3 regions of the Paenibacillus sp. F411 genome follow, and region 1 is predicted to be linked to each of the others. Evidence: riboswitches for the same ligand, from Rfam matches in the RefSeq annotation. Region 1 holds a riboswitch; each other region holds the start of a gene.
The links. Region 1 has a riboswitch for cyclic di-AMP ahead of JJQ72_RS07685 (TrkH family potassium uptake protein). Riboswitches for the same ligand answer to the same signal wherever they lie in the genome.
Positions count from the first base shown of each region.

Region 2: another riboswitch for cyclic di-AMP. It lies ahead of JJQ72_RS09870 (C40 family peptidase); the one in region 1 lies ahead of JJQ72_RS07685 (TrkH family potassium uptake protein).
Region 3: another riboswitch for cyclic di-AMP. It lies ahead of JJQ72_RS18950 (C40 family peptidase); the one in region 1 lies ahead of JJQ72_RS07685 (TrkH family potassium uptake protein).

Region 1 covers NZ_JAGFIP010000005.1:167,843-173,065, reverse strand. The annotation lists gene uvrC (excinuclease ABC subunit UvrC) at 1-399, shown strand, start outside; gene JJQ72_RS07690 (CPBP family intramembrane glutamic endopeptidase) at 549-2,207, opposite strand; cyclic di-AMP (ydaO/yuaA leader) riboswitch at 2,522-2,666, shown strand; gene JJQ72_RS07685 (TrkH family potassium uptake protein) at 2,747-4,087, shown strand; gene JJQ72_RS07680 (potassium channel family protein) at 4,102-4,767, shown strand; gene JJQ72_RS07675 (LysR family transcriptional regulator) at 4,881-5,223, opposite strand, start outside.
Region 2 covers NZ_JAGFIP010000007.1:160,850-166,072, reverse strand. The annotation lists gene JJQ72_RS09890 (alpha-mannosidase) at 1-914, opposite strand, end outside; gene JJQ72_RS09885 (LacI family DNA-binding transcriptional regulator) at 1,105-2,157, shown strand; gene JJQ72_RS09880 (hypothetical protein) at 2,180-2,707, opposite strand; gene JJQ72_RS09875 (2Fe-2S iron-sulfur cluster-binding protein) at 2,768-3,160, opposite strand; gene JJQ72_RS09870 (C40 family peptidase) at 3,251-3,727, opposite strand; cyclic di-AMP (ydaO/yuaA leader) riboswitch at 3,732-3,865, opposite strand; gene JJQ72_RS09865 (four-helix bundle copper-binding protein) at 4,040-4,378, opposite strand; gene JJQ72_RS09860 (PQQ-dependent sugar dehydrogenase) at 4,460-5,223, opposite strand, start outside.
Region 3 covers NZ_JAGFIP010000024.1:15,256-20,478, forward strand. The annotation lists gene motA (flagellar motor stator protein MotA) at 1-360, opposite strand, end outside; gene JJQ72_RS18930 (hypothetical protein) at 557-850, shown strand; gene JJQ72_RS18935 (4a-hydroxytetrahydrobiopterin dehydratase) at 894-1,199, shown strand; gene JJQ72_RS18940 (c-type cytochrome) at 1,292-1,651, opposite strand; gene JJQ72_RS18945 (GNAT family N-acetyltransferase) at 1,796-2,284, opposite strand; gene JJQ72_RS18950 (C40 family peptidase) at 2,547-3,020, opposite strand; cyclic di-AMP (ydaO/yuaA leader) riboswitch at 3,024-3,163, opposite strand; gene JJQ72_RS18955 (hypothetical protein) at 3,397-4,218, opposite strand; gene JJQ72_RS18960 (M1 family metallopeptidase) at 4,229-5,223, opposite strand, start outside.

The DNA of each region.
Region 1 (5,223 bases):
AACGAGCTGGGGCTCTTTATCCCGGTCTGTGGTCTGGTCAAGGATGCCAAGCATAAGACAGCTCAGCTGATGGTCGGTGACCCGCCGGAGCCAGTCTCGCTGCCGCGGGACAGCCAGGAGTTCTATCTCCTGCAGCGCATTCAGGATGAGGTGCACCGGTTCGCCATCTCATTTCACCGCGAGCAGCGGGGCAAGTCGATGGTCACCTCGAAGCTGGATGCCATTCCCGGCATTGGCGAGAAGCGGCGCAAGCTGCTGCTGAAGCATTTCGGCTCGGTGAAGAAGATCAAGGAAGCCAGTATTGAGGATTTCCGCCCGTTATCGATTGGCGACAAGTTGGCGAGGCAGATTCTGAAGGCGTTGAATGACGAGATGCAGACCGATGGCGGAAACGAATAGAGAGGATGAATTCGTCTCGCCAAAGCAAGATTAATAATAAAGACATGGAAGAGTCAGGGCGGTTAGCCCAGCTCCTCCATGTCTTTATTTGGATTGATTCAAAGAGACAGCCTCTTTTATAGTGTCATCGCAGTGCTGTATGAATCGCTTTATGCTGCGGGGCCGGGAAGGATCTTCGGACGATGGAAGACATGGATCAGATACCCCACGATGGCTGGCAGCAGCATGTAGAAGATGCCTGTGAGTATGTTCCCTGTTCCATTCATCATCGCCAGGCTGAAGCCCATCAGGATGCTGTTAAAGACGATGTGGGAGAACATGACCGCCAAATATCCATACCGCAGAAAGATAAAGCTGAACAGTAAACCGATAACGATGAGCTCGATCGGCCTTGATATGATTGGGAAAATAGGATACAGCGTATGCCCCAACGCCCAAATCAGGGACGAAATCAGACTTGCGGCCAGCGTGCTCCGGAATATCTTGGACAGCATCTTAATGCCAAACAGGCGGTATACGGTTTCTTCCATGATGCCGGCAAACCATGCCATCAGAGGGAACAGCCACGGATACAGCATATTGTAGGGAGATTGGCTGGCGTCAATGGTTGACCATGTGTTCAGTGTCAGCCCGAGAACGACAAAAATAATTGACTGCACGCCCATCAAGATAAATGCCCATACATAACCCAGCTTCATGCTCTGCAATACATAGCGGCCATAACCGGTCTCACGGACCTCGGGAAAAGGATTCAAGCCATCCTCTTTGAGCCACAGCCCTGTTCCCCCGGCAAGAGAGAAGTAGACCAGGGCCGAAAAGACTAGGGAGTAGCCGGCATAGAAGAGAAGCCGCCCGCCGATCATGGTCTCCGACATCCCTTGAGCTTCATAGGACGGCAGCATATTGTACACATTGAGCATTTGCGTTACAAACACGATGACTGCAAGCAGAACGCCTCGCTTCCAGGAGATGTACATCCGGGTTCTGACGCTGTAAATGACGGCCAGGATGCCCAGGAGAAGGGTGAACAGCCCGTAGCCCAGCAAGGTAAGCAGCACGGCAGCCATGGTCTGCTGATCGACATAAGCCAGATGAGATTCAGGAGCGGCAAAAGCCGGCTCGAAAGAACGAAGCTGTCCGTTCTCAAAAGTAAAGGCAAGCTGCAGCACCGCATCCCCGGCCTTAGCATCAGGGTCCCGGTAGATCAGCCCGGGCTCACGTTTGCCTGTGACCATCGTCAGCTGCTCGGGATCATAGCCTGCGCGCTGTACCCAAGGGGCAGCTAAAGCCTGCTTCTCCGCAAGCGTCAGCTCTCCTTCGAGCAGGAGCAGTAGCTGCCGCTGCGCCCGGCCCTCCTGCAGCATGGCGCCCTCATAGCCGGAGTCCTGCGAATCGTAGGTGAAGCCGGCAATTGCTCCGGTATGCATATTGACATCGACATGGATGGCATTGCTATTTCCTTGATCGAGAGTGACCCGGTACAGCTCATAAGGATATTTCTCCTTGAATTGTTCGTCATAGAGCTGCACCAGCTTCTCCTTCATCAGGTAGCCGTAAAGCTCAGAGCGCGCAGTATATGTCACTAAGGGCTCTTGGCTGCTGCCGGGACTCAGCGTCATCTGTTCGGTATAAAAGCGCTGTGCCGCCGCTGCTGCTTCGGATTTGTCGATGGGCTGGGGTGTTGACGCCCCGGAATATAGTGCAGGGTACACCTGCAGGGCGAGAAACAGTATACAGCCGGCCAAAGCCATCAGGAGCAAGGGCTTGAAATCTGGCCTAAGGACCAGCGGGGAGCCTGACCGATTCATGATGTCCCTCCTTTATTGCGAAATGGATTTTCAGTTTGATGACTCTGTTGAAGGCTTTGTTATTTAGAAGTATATAGGCTGGGATGCCGGGAGCACAAATAAGGGCGCATGGTCCAAGGAAGGAAACCTTCAAATAGCTTGAAAAAAACTGAAAACACGGGAAAGATTTCGAAAACCTCAGAAAAGGGGATGCTGTGATTCTGGAATATGGCTAATTTGAACCTTTTTACATGGATTTCCGTCAAAAACGGTTTTGGATATTCCCTGGCTGCATGCGTTATAATCACATCATGTCAGAACGTCATGACGATAATTGAATAGATCAGCCGAGTTTCGATAAGAAAACGGGGGAACCATGTAATTGGGGTGAATTTCGCTTTTTGCAGGAGAAGCGAATAGGGCAGCCTGTGATATGCCCGAATCCGTCAGCTAACCTCGTAGGCTGTGTGCACAGGGACCCAAACGCGATAAAAAGGCATTGGATTTCCAGTGTCTTTTTTATGTGCCATTTTTAAGAGGTGAGCAAAGTGAAACGGAAGTTGAAATGGAAGCTGAAATGGCTCCGCTTGTCCCCGCCGCAGTTTCTGGTTGCGGGCTTTAGTGCCATTATTTTGACGGGGGCTTTTCTGCTGATGCTTCCCATAGCCAGCGAAAGCGGGGAAGGGCTCGGATTTATGGATGCCTTGTTTACGGCCACCTCTGCAACCTGCGTTACGGGTCTTGTCGTTGTGGATACAGAAACGTTCTTCAGCACGTTTGGGGAAATCGTCATTATGTGTATGATACAAGTAGGCGGCCTGGGCTTTATGACGATGGCTACTTTGATTGCACTGGTTCTCAAGCGCCGAATCTCGCTCAAGGATCGGCTGATCCTGCAGGAGGCCATGAATCAGACCGCTATGGAAGGGATCGTGCGGCTGATCCGAAGAGTGCTGCTGTACTCCTTGTATATTGAAGGGGTGGCGGTAATCATTTATACGGCCAGATGGGCATTCGATATGCCCTTGGGCAAAGCGGCCTATTTTGCTGTTTTCCACGCGATCAGCCTGTTTAACAATGCGGGCTTTGATCTGTTCGGAGATTTCAGAAGCCTGACGGGTTATGTGAGTGATCCTTTTGTTAATCTTACGAGCCTATTTCTTATTATATCCGGCGGAATCGGTTTTATTGTAATGTCAGAAATCGTAGATTATAAAACCCGGCGGAAGCTGTCCCTGCACTCCAAGGTGGTGCTGTCCATGACGGGAGCGCTGATTGTGATCGGTACGGTCATTATATTTATATTTGAATTTACGAATGTCAAAACGCTGGGCGCACTGGGCTGGGACGGCAAGCTGTGGGGCTCCTTGTTCCAGTCCGTCACGCCGCGGACGGCAGGGGCCAACACCTTGAATATTCCGGATTTGCGCCAGGCCACTCAGTTTTTTATCATTATTCTTATGTTTATTGGAGCATCGCCGGGATCGGCGGGCGGGGGAATCAAGACGACGACCTTTACGATTATGATCGGTGCCGTCATTTCGATGATTCGCGGACGTGATGATATCGTGCTGTTCCGTCACCGGCTGGCGCAGGAGCGGATCTTTAAGGCACTGACGGTCTCTCTGCTGGCTCTGCTGTTTATTGTAGCAGTGGCTATGGTGCTGTCTACAACGGAGGATGCGAGCTTTTTGGCGATTCTGTTTGAAACGGCCTCGGCATTTTCTACGGTAGGATTGTCCATGGGACTGACGCCCGAGCTGTCCCTGCTCGGCAAGGTACTGATTACGGTGACCATGTTTGCGGGCCGGGTCGGCCTGCTGACACTCGTATTCGCGCTCGGGCCGAAGAAGGGAAAAGAGCTGTACCGGTATCCGGAAGGCAAAATGATTATTGGATAAGGGGATAGAAGGACATGAAACCAAAACAGTTTGCGGTGATCGGCCTTGGTCGCTTCGGCGCCAGTCTGGCGCTGGAGCTGATGGACCTTGGCTATGAGGTGCTGGGCGTGGACCGGGACGAAGAGATTGTGGAGGATATGAGCGATCTGCTGACACATACCGTTGTTGCGGATGCTACGGATGAAGAGGTGCTGAAATCGCTAGGCATCCGAAACTTTGACTGCGGGATTGTGGCCATCGGCGATGATATCCAGACGAGCATCCTGACGGCAATTCAGCTCAAGGAGCTTGGTGTGAAGACGGTCGTAGCCAAAGCGATCTCGGTGCTGCACGGAAGGGCTCTGGATAAGCTGGGCGTGGATCGCGTGATTTTTCCGGAGCGGGATATGGGCATCCGGGTCGCGCATCAGCTCGTGACTCCCAATCTGGTGGACTATATGGAGCTGTCGAAGGATTATTTGCTGGTGGAGATGACCGTAACCGAATGCATGGACGGCAAAACGCTCAGCGAGCTGAACACCCGGACGCGATACGGAGTGAGCGTCGTGGCTCTCAATCAGCATAAGGGTATTATTGTGGCGCCGACGGCGATGGACGTCCTCAAGGCGGGAGATATAATGGTCGTCATCGGAACTAAGAATAATATTGACCGCTTTGAAGGTGAAGTCGTTAACACCTAAGGTGAAGCCTGCGGGCCAGGCCGGGCATGAAGCAGTGTGTGAAATAGGCAGGCGGGACAGAATACTCTGTCTCGCCTGCCTATTGTCGTTTCAGCAAGGAAAGCGGTGAAGCATTAGTTATCGGCTTGCCGCCGCTCTTCCGCGAGCTTGCGGAATAGTGCTTCGGTCTCTGCAATCCAGCGGCTGGCCGCGCTGCTGAGCTCGGAGGCTTCACCGTAGATAAGGCTGGTGGTGCGCCGGGTCTCGATGAGGACCGGAATGTGGATATCTACAAGTCCGTTGTCGGCCAGCAGCTGCGGCCGAAGGTATGACTTGGGAAGCAGTGCGGCGGCTTTGCAGGTGGGGAGGAGCCGGACAATTGCTTCAAAGGAATCAATCTCCATGCGGATGTCCGGCATAATGCCCCACCGATGAAACAGATCATCGGTCAGCTTGCGGTACCAGGTGCCGGTCGAG
Region 2 (5,223 bases), on a different contig from region 1:
TCCGCGATGAGCGACTTGATTTTGCTATACAGCTCCGGGTAATGCTCTTTGACAAAAGCGTATAAAATAGGCTGGCTCTGACTGTATTTAAAGTCCGGATATTTCTCCATCAGCGTGGTAACCGTGGAAAAGGTCCGGCTGACCTTGCGTACCGTTTCCCGGACCGGCCATAGCCAGGCAATATCAATATGGGATTGTCCTACCATATGCATGACGCCATTCAAGCCCTCATCCGGCTTCTCTTGACGTACCTTGTCCAAGAGCTTGGACTCAATCGCCGAGATGCGCTGCCCGTCAGCCAGCACTGCATCTGCAGCGCCATACAATTCATCCATCACCTGCGTCAACTGCTTGTGAATGCGAAGACGCCGCAAATCCTCCTCTGGGAGATAGCGGCAGGCTTCATACGCAACTTTCACGGAATGCAGGAGGTTCTGAACCGGTTCATTAACCCAGACCAGCCGGCTCGTAATGCCTGAAATGACAGGCTGAATCACCGCCTGCTTATTTAAAGGATCTACGGGCTCCGGTATGGGATCATACAGCTCGATGTCCAGCTGTGGTGCAGTCCCTACCCTCGCCGCAGGCAGCGGTACAAACCAATGGTTACGATCCAGACCATGATACGGCTCTCCATTCACCTTTAACAAACCTTCTCCACCCGCCTCAAATACAAGAGCAGCCTCTGCACCTTGCCAGTGAGACGGAATTTCCACCTGCTTGCTTAGAAAATACGTAATCCCATGCTGGCTGTTCAACGGATTTACGGAGGTCAGCTCCGGCTGCTCCGTCAACCTTTCATACACCCCGGGCGTGATGTATTTAGCCTTTTGCATATTCCATTCCGTAATCTCAATGCCTTCTCTCCACTGCTTGTCTGACAAAAACTGAATAAACCGCTGGATGTAAATCATAGGCTGCCGTCCTTTCGTGACTTGAAGAAGTGAGCATAAAGCATATAATGCCTTCTTTATATATTGTTATTTTTGTTATCATCAACTATCATAACGTTATTAGCCTTTAGTGTACTTCGGAGCGTATTATACGTCAATGCGATTTCATGAAGTATTGGAATCAAGGAATCAACGTAGAGGAGAATTGAATATGTCACGAAAAGTATCGATTCAAACCTTGGCCGACCAGCTTGGCCTGTCCAAATATGCCGTTTCCAGAGCATTGAGCGGTAAGTCAGGCGTCAGTGAAGCGACACGCAGCCGGGTGCTGGAGCTAGCCAGAGCATCAGGCTATCGCACTTCAATAGCTATGGCTAAGCCTGACAACCAGGAATCGCCGGATGACAACCGGGAGGCTTCCTTCGTGCTGATCTGCATGAAGCAGCAGAACCGCGGCGAGCCGAATTACTGGGAGCGGGTTCTGTCAGGCATGCTTGCAGCCTGTGAGGAGCGAGGATGGCTGCATGCAATCGTATCTCCGCCGCAGGAGCTGTCGCCTGCAGACGTTCCGGCAGAGCAGCTCATTGCCCCTCATGTCCATTGGGATCAATGCATTGGCATCATTGTTATGGGGGCTTTTCCATATCCGCTGCTGCAGCGAATGGCAGATATCCAGCTTCCCTTAGTCCTTGTGGATCATCAGGAGCCGCTGCTGCAGTGTGATACGGTTCGCCATGACGATGTGAATGCCGGATCCACAGCTTCTACGTTTCTCCAGTCACAGCATTGTCGGCGTATTGGCTTCATTACCGACGATGGACGCTCGGCGAGCTTTTTGCAGCGAAGGATCGGTGTTCAATTAGGTGTGGGTGGTGACTTTTTGCAGCAAGGCACGACTCTGCTGGAATGGCAGGTGCCCTACGAAAGAGGTCATTGGGGAGATGAAGTGCTGAAATCTCTGGAGCAGATCCCGGAGGACGAGCGTCCTGACGGATGGATTGGGGCGAACGATGATATCGCGCTGGAGTGGATGGAGACTTTGCAAAAACACGGCTACTCCATTCCGGAGGACTGCCGGGTCATCGGCATAGATAATGTGTGGGGGGCTTCACTCTCCGCTCCGCCACTTACAACGATTCAGCTGAGCAAGGAAGAGCTGGGTGCCCGGGCCATTGAAGCGCTGGAACGGCGCCTGCATCGCCCGGGGGCACCGGTGGAAACGATCATGCTTTCTACCCGGCTAATTCCGCGGAAATCGGCCTAACGATCACTTTTGGCAGTAGATATTATAAAGTGATCCTGCTCCATCGGCTGTCATACTGCTGCAGCCGAGGATGAAGTGAAGCGGGCTCCTCCAGAAGCAGCAAGCGAATCTTGACAATCCACTCCTGAAACACATGATAAGAGGCGAAGGCATTGGCTGTTTCTCCAGACACCAGCAGAAAATACGGAGCTGGATTCTTCTCGGTCAGGTGGCGGAGGGCGGCTTCGATCGGGACGTATTTTTTCCGTTTGCCTTCCCAGGCGTCCAGCTCGATATCACCTACGCTTTGCTCCTGAATCCAGTCCTGTAATGCGTTTTCTCTTTTATAAAAGGAGGTCCCCTCCCGTTTATACATTCGTTTCATCGTCTGTTCATGGAGTGGATAAAGCACGAGCCGCTGAAATGCCTGCTCGCTCTTCACCTGTACCGCTTGAGACAGCCCTTGCTCTCTGCCGATTTCTTCAAAAGGATCATAATAGATCAGTGTGCCTTTGGTTGTCTCCACAGGGGGGACATATCCATAGGGCACCTTTTGCAGGTTTCGAGTCATACACATTCCCTCCTAACCGTTATACAAGATAGCATGCGGCATCTGGCGCTCTCCTTATTCCTAGAAATAAGGCGTGTGCCGAATCGTCATATCTCCGGGCTGCTTCACCTTGGCTTGGCAGCCTAACCGGTAGCCTTCCTCCAGCTCCTCCGGATCGAGCCGAGCCTCCTCAGCCTCGTTCGGAGAGGAGAGCAGCTCCTCTCCTTCCAGTATGATGCAGCGGCATCGCGCACAGGTTCCACGTTTGCAAAAGGAGCTCCATTCAACCTGATGCATCTCCGCGATCTGAAGAACGGTCTCCCCGATGATCGGCTCTACCGACCTCTGCACACCGGATTTAATGAGAAGCAGGGTGCGCTCTTCATCCCGCTCCGTTGTGATCACGAGCTCCGGCTCAGGGTTAGAAACGGGCTTACGGCGTTGATTCAGATATGACTTCAGTCGCTTGAGCATGGAATCACCCCCTCCTTCATATCTCCATGATACACAAAAAGCCTGCGAAGTTCATCGCAGGCCCCTGATTCCAATCATAATACCTCTTGCTTAGCTGATTTCGCCCACCATCTGGATGTAATCCTTCTGGTCGATCACCCGGCGTGCAGTCACGTACTTGCTGTCATAGTAAGACTCGCTCAGCTTGCTGATTCTTACACCTTTACTGGTGGAAGCATGCGCAAATTGACCGTTACCAATGTAGACTCCGGCATGAGATACGCCTCTGCCCGACGTATTGAAGAATACCAGATCACCAAGCCTTAAATCATCACGCTCTACCTTCACACCTACGGTAGCCTGGGCTGCGGAGGTACGTGGCAGGTCTACATTATACTTGCTGAATATGTACAAAATGAATCCGGAGCAGTCAAATCCACTTACGGTCGTGCCGCCCCACTTATAAGGGGTTCCGACAAGCTTAGTCACTTCAGCTTGAAGCTTCGGCCCCTGATCTGCGAATGCCGTAACCGCACCCGATGAAAAGATTAAAGCAGAACCTAATACAGACAATAGCAGCTTCTTCAAAAGATAGTGCTCCCTTCGGTGCCTACGGAGTTAGCTAAGGGTTCGGTTAAGGGTCCCCTATATTCCCTCTCAAACAAGAATAATTCACCCGGCAGTGGTTCCCCCGTTTTCTATATCGAAATTCGGCATATTAATGAATTTTTTGTAACTCTCTCCCTTAATGTAGTACATCACAGGACAAGCTGTCAATCATTTTTGTAACTAATTTGTCATGGGTTGCAGTGAGGGCTTGGAGCATGACAAAAACAGCCCCAAACACATTCATTAGGAAGTGTTCAGGGCTGTTTATAGGACTTCATAATAGCGTATTAGTTAGGCCGCCATCTCCCGGCAGGCCTTGGCACATGAGAAGCAGGCCTCCGCACATTGACGGCAGTGCTCATGCTCGTGCTTGCTGCACTCGTTTCCGCAAGCCTCGCACATTTCAGCACAGGCCTCACAAATTTGCTTCATATAGCTGCTATTCATCGACATTGCTTGAGCTGCAAAAGCGCAGAGCTCTGCACATTCGCGATCCATTCGGATACATTCCTTCATCATTTGCAGGTCTTCTTCCTCCAGGCAGGCACTGTAGCAGCGATTGCATGCCTGCATGCAGCGCAGGCACTCGTCAATACATTGCTGAAGCTTTTCAGGTGATATGGTTGACATAAGATGTGCTCCTTTCCTGTAAAAGATTTATTCTGCCCTGGACAGGTCTCCTTTATCATTAAACAGCTCCTGCATATTTAATCATTTCTGCTCTTGCTTTGGCTGAAGCAGCAGCAGGCGGTCATCTCCTGGAGATGGTGTCCCGCGTCCGTCAGTATTGTTCGTAATGAGGTAGACTCCATCCTCACTCATCTGTACATCGCGAATTCTGCCGACACCGTCCAGCACAGTGTTCAGCTTCTTCTTTTCAAGATCAAAGCGGTATAATGCTTCTCCCCTCAGACCCGCAATCAGAAGCATATCCTCTTGTTCATAAAGAGTTCCCGAAGGGGCAATGGCTTCCTCGCCGGTATGAAGCAAAGGAGGCACCATCCCTTCCTGCTGCTCATCCCCGATGTTATCCGGCCAGCCATAATTACTGCCCGGCTCAATGCTGTTTATCTCATCATGCCCGCCAACACGGCCGCTGGGACCATGCTCGGAATTGAACATGCGCCCTGCCGCATCCCAGGCAAGACCTTGAGAATTGCGGTGTCCGTAGGAATACACATAGGAGTTCGGAAAAGGATTGTCTTCCGGAATCGAGCCATCCGGGTTCATACGTAATATTTTGCCGCCCAGGCTCTCGACATTCTGTGCCATCTCTCCTTCACCTGCATCCCCGGTAGTCAAATACAGCTTCTTATCGGGCCCCCATTTCATGCGTCCGCCATTATGCACATTAGAGCCCGGGATGTCCTCAATGAACGCCTCGACCTCCTGCCAAGCCTCTTCCTCCTGTCGAATGAGTATGACGCGATTCTTCATTTCGCCGCCTTCCTCGTACGTGTGATAAGCGTAAGCTA
Region 3 (5,223 bases), on a different contig from region 1:
GTTGCCGTCAATAATCATCCGCATTCCATTGCGGAGGAAGGCATCGTCGATTTCTTCCACCTTCGCTTCCAGAGCAAGCAGGCCTTCGCGGCGGGTGATGGAAGCCCAGTCCATGAACGTGGAGATCAGCTCGGCCTTATCCATCAGATTCTGCTTGGAGAAGGTCATCTTGACCAGCTTGGGGAACTTCTTCAGCTCGGCCATCGGGAAGCCGATAAAAATGGTTGCTGCCGTTCCTCCAAAAATAATAAGGTAGGCTGCTGGGTTCACCAGTGACGTAACGGGGGCACCTTTCAAAAACATACCGACGATTACGGACAGAAAACCCAAAACTAAGCCTATGACTGTTGCGATTTCCATAGCACACCTCATCCATGAGAAAATAAGTAACGAATCCATTCGTTTACCCGCTGGCCGCCTCTTTATAAGGGGTGGCATGGGTACTACCCTATTTATCGTCAGGAAGGGCTTTTTTTTTTAGCGGTATTTTCCGGTATAATAGAGACAGGGGAAAACTAAGTGCATGATGAGGGCTTATCAAAGGAGTGAACAGTCAATGGGTGTGAAGCATGGTAGAGATTACGGTGAGATTCTTGCTGACTTTACGGTAGCGGTCGGACGCATTCCGGACAGCTATGTTTTTTTTGAAATGGATCTGAGCGATTGGGAGCATTTGAACACGACCGAGCAGAATGAGGTCCATGAGGCCTTGGCAGAGGATTTATTTTATGCGCTGGGTACGGAGCCGGTAATCCCGGTAGGAAGCGGAGTCGTTATCCACGATCCGAAGCAGCATCGCATCAATGTACTGATTGGTGAGGAAGAGCTGGATGTGGTCTCGCTAATCTGAGGAGAGCTTGCTGGAATAGGAATTACGGGGGAGGAAGATAAGCATGCTGTACACACAGCAGGAGGTAGAAGCCCATCTGGAGAAGCTGGAGGGATGGGAGCTGGAGCAGGGGCGGTGGATTATAAGAAAATATACGTTCCCTTCCTTTATGAAAGGCATTGCCTTTGTGGATGAGGTAGCAGCGATCTCGGAGGCGTTTGACCACCATCCTTATATCACCATTGATTTCAAGACGGTTACGCTGCGGCTGACCTCCTGGAATGAGGGTGGTATTACCGCACTCGATATTAAAGAGGCACAACAGTTTAACGAGGTATACGAGAAAAGAAGGTCCGCAGAGAACGGATAACGAGGGTCCATGGGGAAGATCCAATCACCACCTATACATTAAAAAAACACGCTTGGGTCTGCATGAGACCAAGCGTGTTTCGTGTGAAGCTATTATTTCTTCTCGGCGAGGTACATCGCCACATTAGCAATTTCCTCTTCCGACAGCGAATCCTTGAAAGCAGGCATGCCTGGTGGGCGGCCTTTAGAAATCACAGTGAAGAGGGCTTCAGCATCCAGCTTAGCGCCTACCTGATTCAGAGCTGGGCCTGCACCGCCTTGAAGCTGGTCTCCGTGACAGGTAATACAGCTGCTCTTCAGTACGGCTTCAGCGTCTGCTGCAACCATAGTAACCTCCGGCATGGTCGGCTTCGCTTCTTCTGCAGCCTCTTCTTTACCTGGAAGCGTGAACAACAATACAAGAGCCAACGCGCATGAGAAGAAGAAAATGCCGCTCATGATCCATTTCTGCATCGTCAAATCGTCCTTTCCTATGTATGTGCATGTATTCCTATTATAGACGATCCTGTCGGGACAGCAAAGCAGTTGTGACAAAAAAAGCACAGACATGCTCATCTGAAAGCTATAATATCACAGAATCGTGACAAAATGCAGTCTTTAGCTCGGCACATATTCCATACAATAAAACTCGGCCATCCCGGAAGGCGTAAGCTTCTCATAAGAATCCGTAATGCCAAAGCCGGCCTTGCGGTAGGTGCGGATCGCGCGCTCGTTCCAGGCCAGAACCTCCAGATCTAAGGGGCCGCTTGGATAACGGCGCTTGGCCTCGTCCACAATGGCCTCCACAAATCGCTTACCCATTCCATGTCCGCACCAATCAGGGCGCATCCCGAGACCGATGCGAATGACCCGGTCCAAGGGAAATAGCTGTGCGAACCCCCATAGTCTGTCCTGCTCATCCACTACAGAAAGATACTGCTCCTCCCGAATGAGGGGATCGCCGAATTCCACGCCAAGCTGAACCATTTGCTCCCACGGGAGCCAGCCATAAATATTGTAGGGCTCTGGATAACGCCAGCTGCATACGTCGATTGCATGCTCAAAGGTCATGGGAACTGCTCGAAATAAAGGGTATGAGTCAATCATGGGAGGCACCTCACGGCAAAGGGTTGTTTACGCTTTGAGAATATATAACATATTATTTTCCAAAATGTGTTTCATACTCAGGGATACGGGTATTAAAGCAGTAAGACGCACGAGAAGATAAAAAGTTGTGGCTTTTACATATTTTTTTGTAAAATGAAAAACCTTTTGCCTTCTTCCTGCGTTATAGAAGTATAGCACAAACAAAAGCCCCGAAGAGATGTTGGCGCATCTGCTTCGAGGCAAGTCAATGACATGAATTGGATTAGTTGTAATTCACGGCGACGGCCTTGTACTTGCTCTCACTCATGACCCGCTTGGCTCCGACATAACGCTTGGCGAAATAGCTGGAGTTGAGGCTGGTAATAGTGACTCCTTCGGAGCTGGAGGAATGAGCAAACTTGCCGTTGCCTACATAAATCCCAACGTGGGAAACACCGCGGCCTGTCGTATTGAAGAATACGAGATCACCGGCCTTCAGGCTGCTCTTGGACACAGAGGTCCCCACCTTATATTGAGCGGAAGAAACACGCGGTAAGGTGACACCGAGCTTCTTGAACACATAACTTGTAAATCCGGAACAATCAAAGCCTTTCGTCGTTGTTCCACCCATCTTGTAGCTTACGCCCATGACCGGCTTAATCGTGCTGGTAAGCTTTGAATCTGCGAAAGCGCTTCCGGCAGTAATGCTGAGCGCGAGCGCTAAACCAAGTGAGACTGCAGCCAACTTCTTCTTCACGTGAAAAGCTCCTTCCAAGCCTGCGAGGTTAGCTTAAGGGTTCGGTTGAGAAGGTTAACCTATGACCCCTCTGTTACAAGGTCAATTCACCCAGGACGGATCCCCCGTTTTCCTTACATTCGGAAATTCGGCTTTCTGAAAAATGTTAAAGTATTGGACTCAACGACAATATGGCTAGGTACATAAATGATGACATCAAGATGACAAATTTGTTACTATCACTTTCGTTATTTTAGCAGAGTATTTACATTTTGGCAAACAAAGGAACGATATTTAATAAAAAAAGAAACGGATGTCCCGGGAAACAGCAAAAAGGAGCTGTCGCCACAAGATTCAATCTTGTCGGCAGCTCCTTTTTTAGTGGACCGATAATTCTTTATTTTGTAGATGATGATTTAAATACGTGATACTGTGAGGCCATTCCCCACACCTGAAAAAGGCTCTTCAGGAAATAGGAAGCCTGCTGCAGCAATAGGCCGATCAGGCCCGACCACCATAAGGACATCCCGCCGATCAGTAACGAGGACAGCAGGGCCAGGCCGCCAATGAGCAGGGAGAGCGGAAGCGCGCTGCCGAGGCGGCGCAGGAACAAGAGCAGGGCTGCGGGAGTTCCTGTGCCGGACGTATATCCAAACTGCATGTACAGCAAAGCCAGACGGATGATCCATACATACAGAAGCCATCCCAGCACCCAGAGTCCCGGCTGCAGCAGCGCCTGCGGATGACGGGCTGCTTCAATGAAGGAAGGCAGGGCCTCCGGAAGTAACCAATACAAGGGCAGACCCAGCAGGATCAGCTCCAGGATATAGAACAGCGTCAAGGGCTTCCACAGCTTCCGCATGCCTTGAAAAAGAAACAGCCCCCGCTCCCCCTCGGCTTCCCGGTGAAGATGATACATCATTCCGGCCCGAATGCAGGGAGTCAGCAGAATATGCACAGCCGCAAGGAGAATCAGCATCCATACAGCACCGGGAAGCAGGCCGCCGCGGGTCAATGCCAGCTCTCCTTCAAAAAAATAAAGCAGTCTGCTCAGCTCATGCGGAGCGGGATCGGGGTATCGCAGCAGCAGCGGCACGACGATGGAGGAAATGAGGCGATACAGGCAGTACCCCCAGAGCAGCCGATATACAAACAGCAGAATGATGACATAAAACTGATCCTTCACACTTCCCCATCCTAAACCCGCGTATGTTCTCATATAATCCCCCCTACCATGACAGCGCTCCGTACAGCGTCTCGATCAGCTTGGTGACGCTCAGGTTCCAGCGTGTCACCTGCTTGGCCTCCATGCCGGCCTTTAAATAGTTGTTCACATGCTTGTTCTCAAGCACCATCGTGTAGTCGGGATCAGCCATCGCCCAGATCAGCGGGGAGGAGGAGGTCACCTTGAAGCGTGCAGCCTCGCCGCTGCCGTCCCACACCCGGCGGATCGTTTCTCCATTCTCAAAAGCGAACGTCACGGGCACCTGGTGAACCGGTCCTCCCCGGCTGCTCAGCGTCACTGTGGTCGTATAGGAAGGATGGTCTGCTGTACCGGTGGAGGCCCCCTCAATACTTTCCACGGCAACATCCATCATCTGTGCGCCATACACATAGTGGTCGAAATAGCTCTGCCATGATGATTCGGTGATCTGCTCTACAACCTGCTGGAAGTCCGCTGTAGTGGGATGCTTGAAGCGATATTTTTGGGCATAGGCTTTCATGATCCTCTCCATCGTCTTCGCACCGACATGCCGCTGAATGTCCTGAAGCACCAGCTTGCCACGGGTATACACGTTTTGGGCATAATGCTGGTGGGAGCCGTATTTCCATGCCTCCTGCGTCAGGGAGGAGGGCTTGGCAATGGACGCAGCCTGGGCTGCCGTGTTCGGAGTGAGGCCGTATTCCAGCTCCATCACCTTTTCCTCCGCGTAAGAAGTGAAGGCTTCATCGAGCCAGGCTTCTTCAAATTCATTGCTGGCTATCATGCCGTAGAAATACTGGTGGCCGATCTCATGAATGACTGTGCGCTCCAGCTCATAGCCAGGGGAATCATCCTTGGCCCCGAAGGCTGTGATGAGTGTCGGGTACTCCATGCCGCCGGCGCCATTGCCCTCTTCGGGAGGCACGACAATGGACAGAGTGGAGTATGGATACGTCCCGTACCACTTGCTGTAGGATTTCAGAGCCGCTTTGGCTGCATCGAAATAGCGGTCCTTCAGAT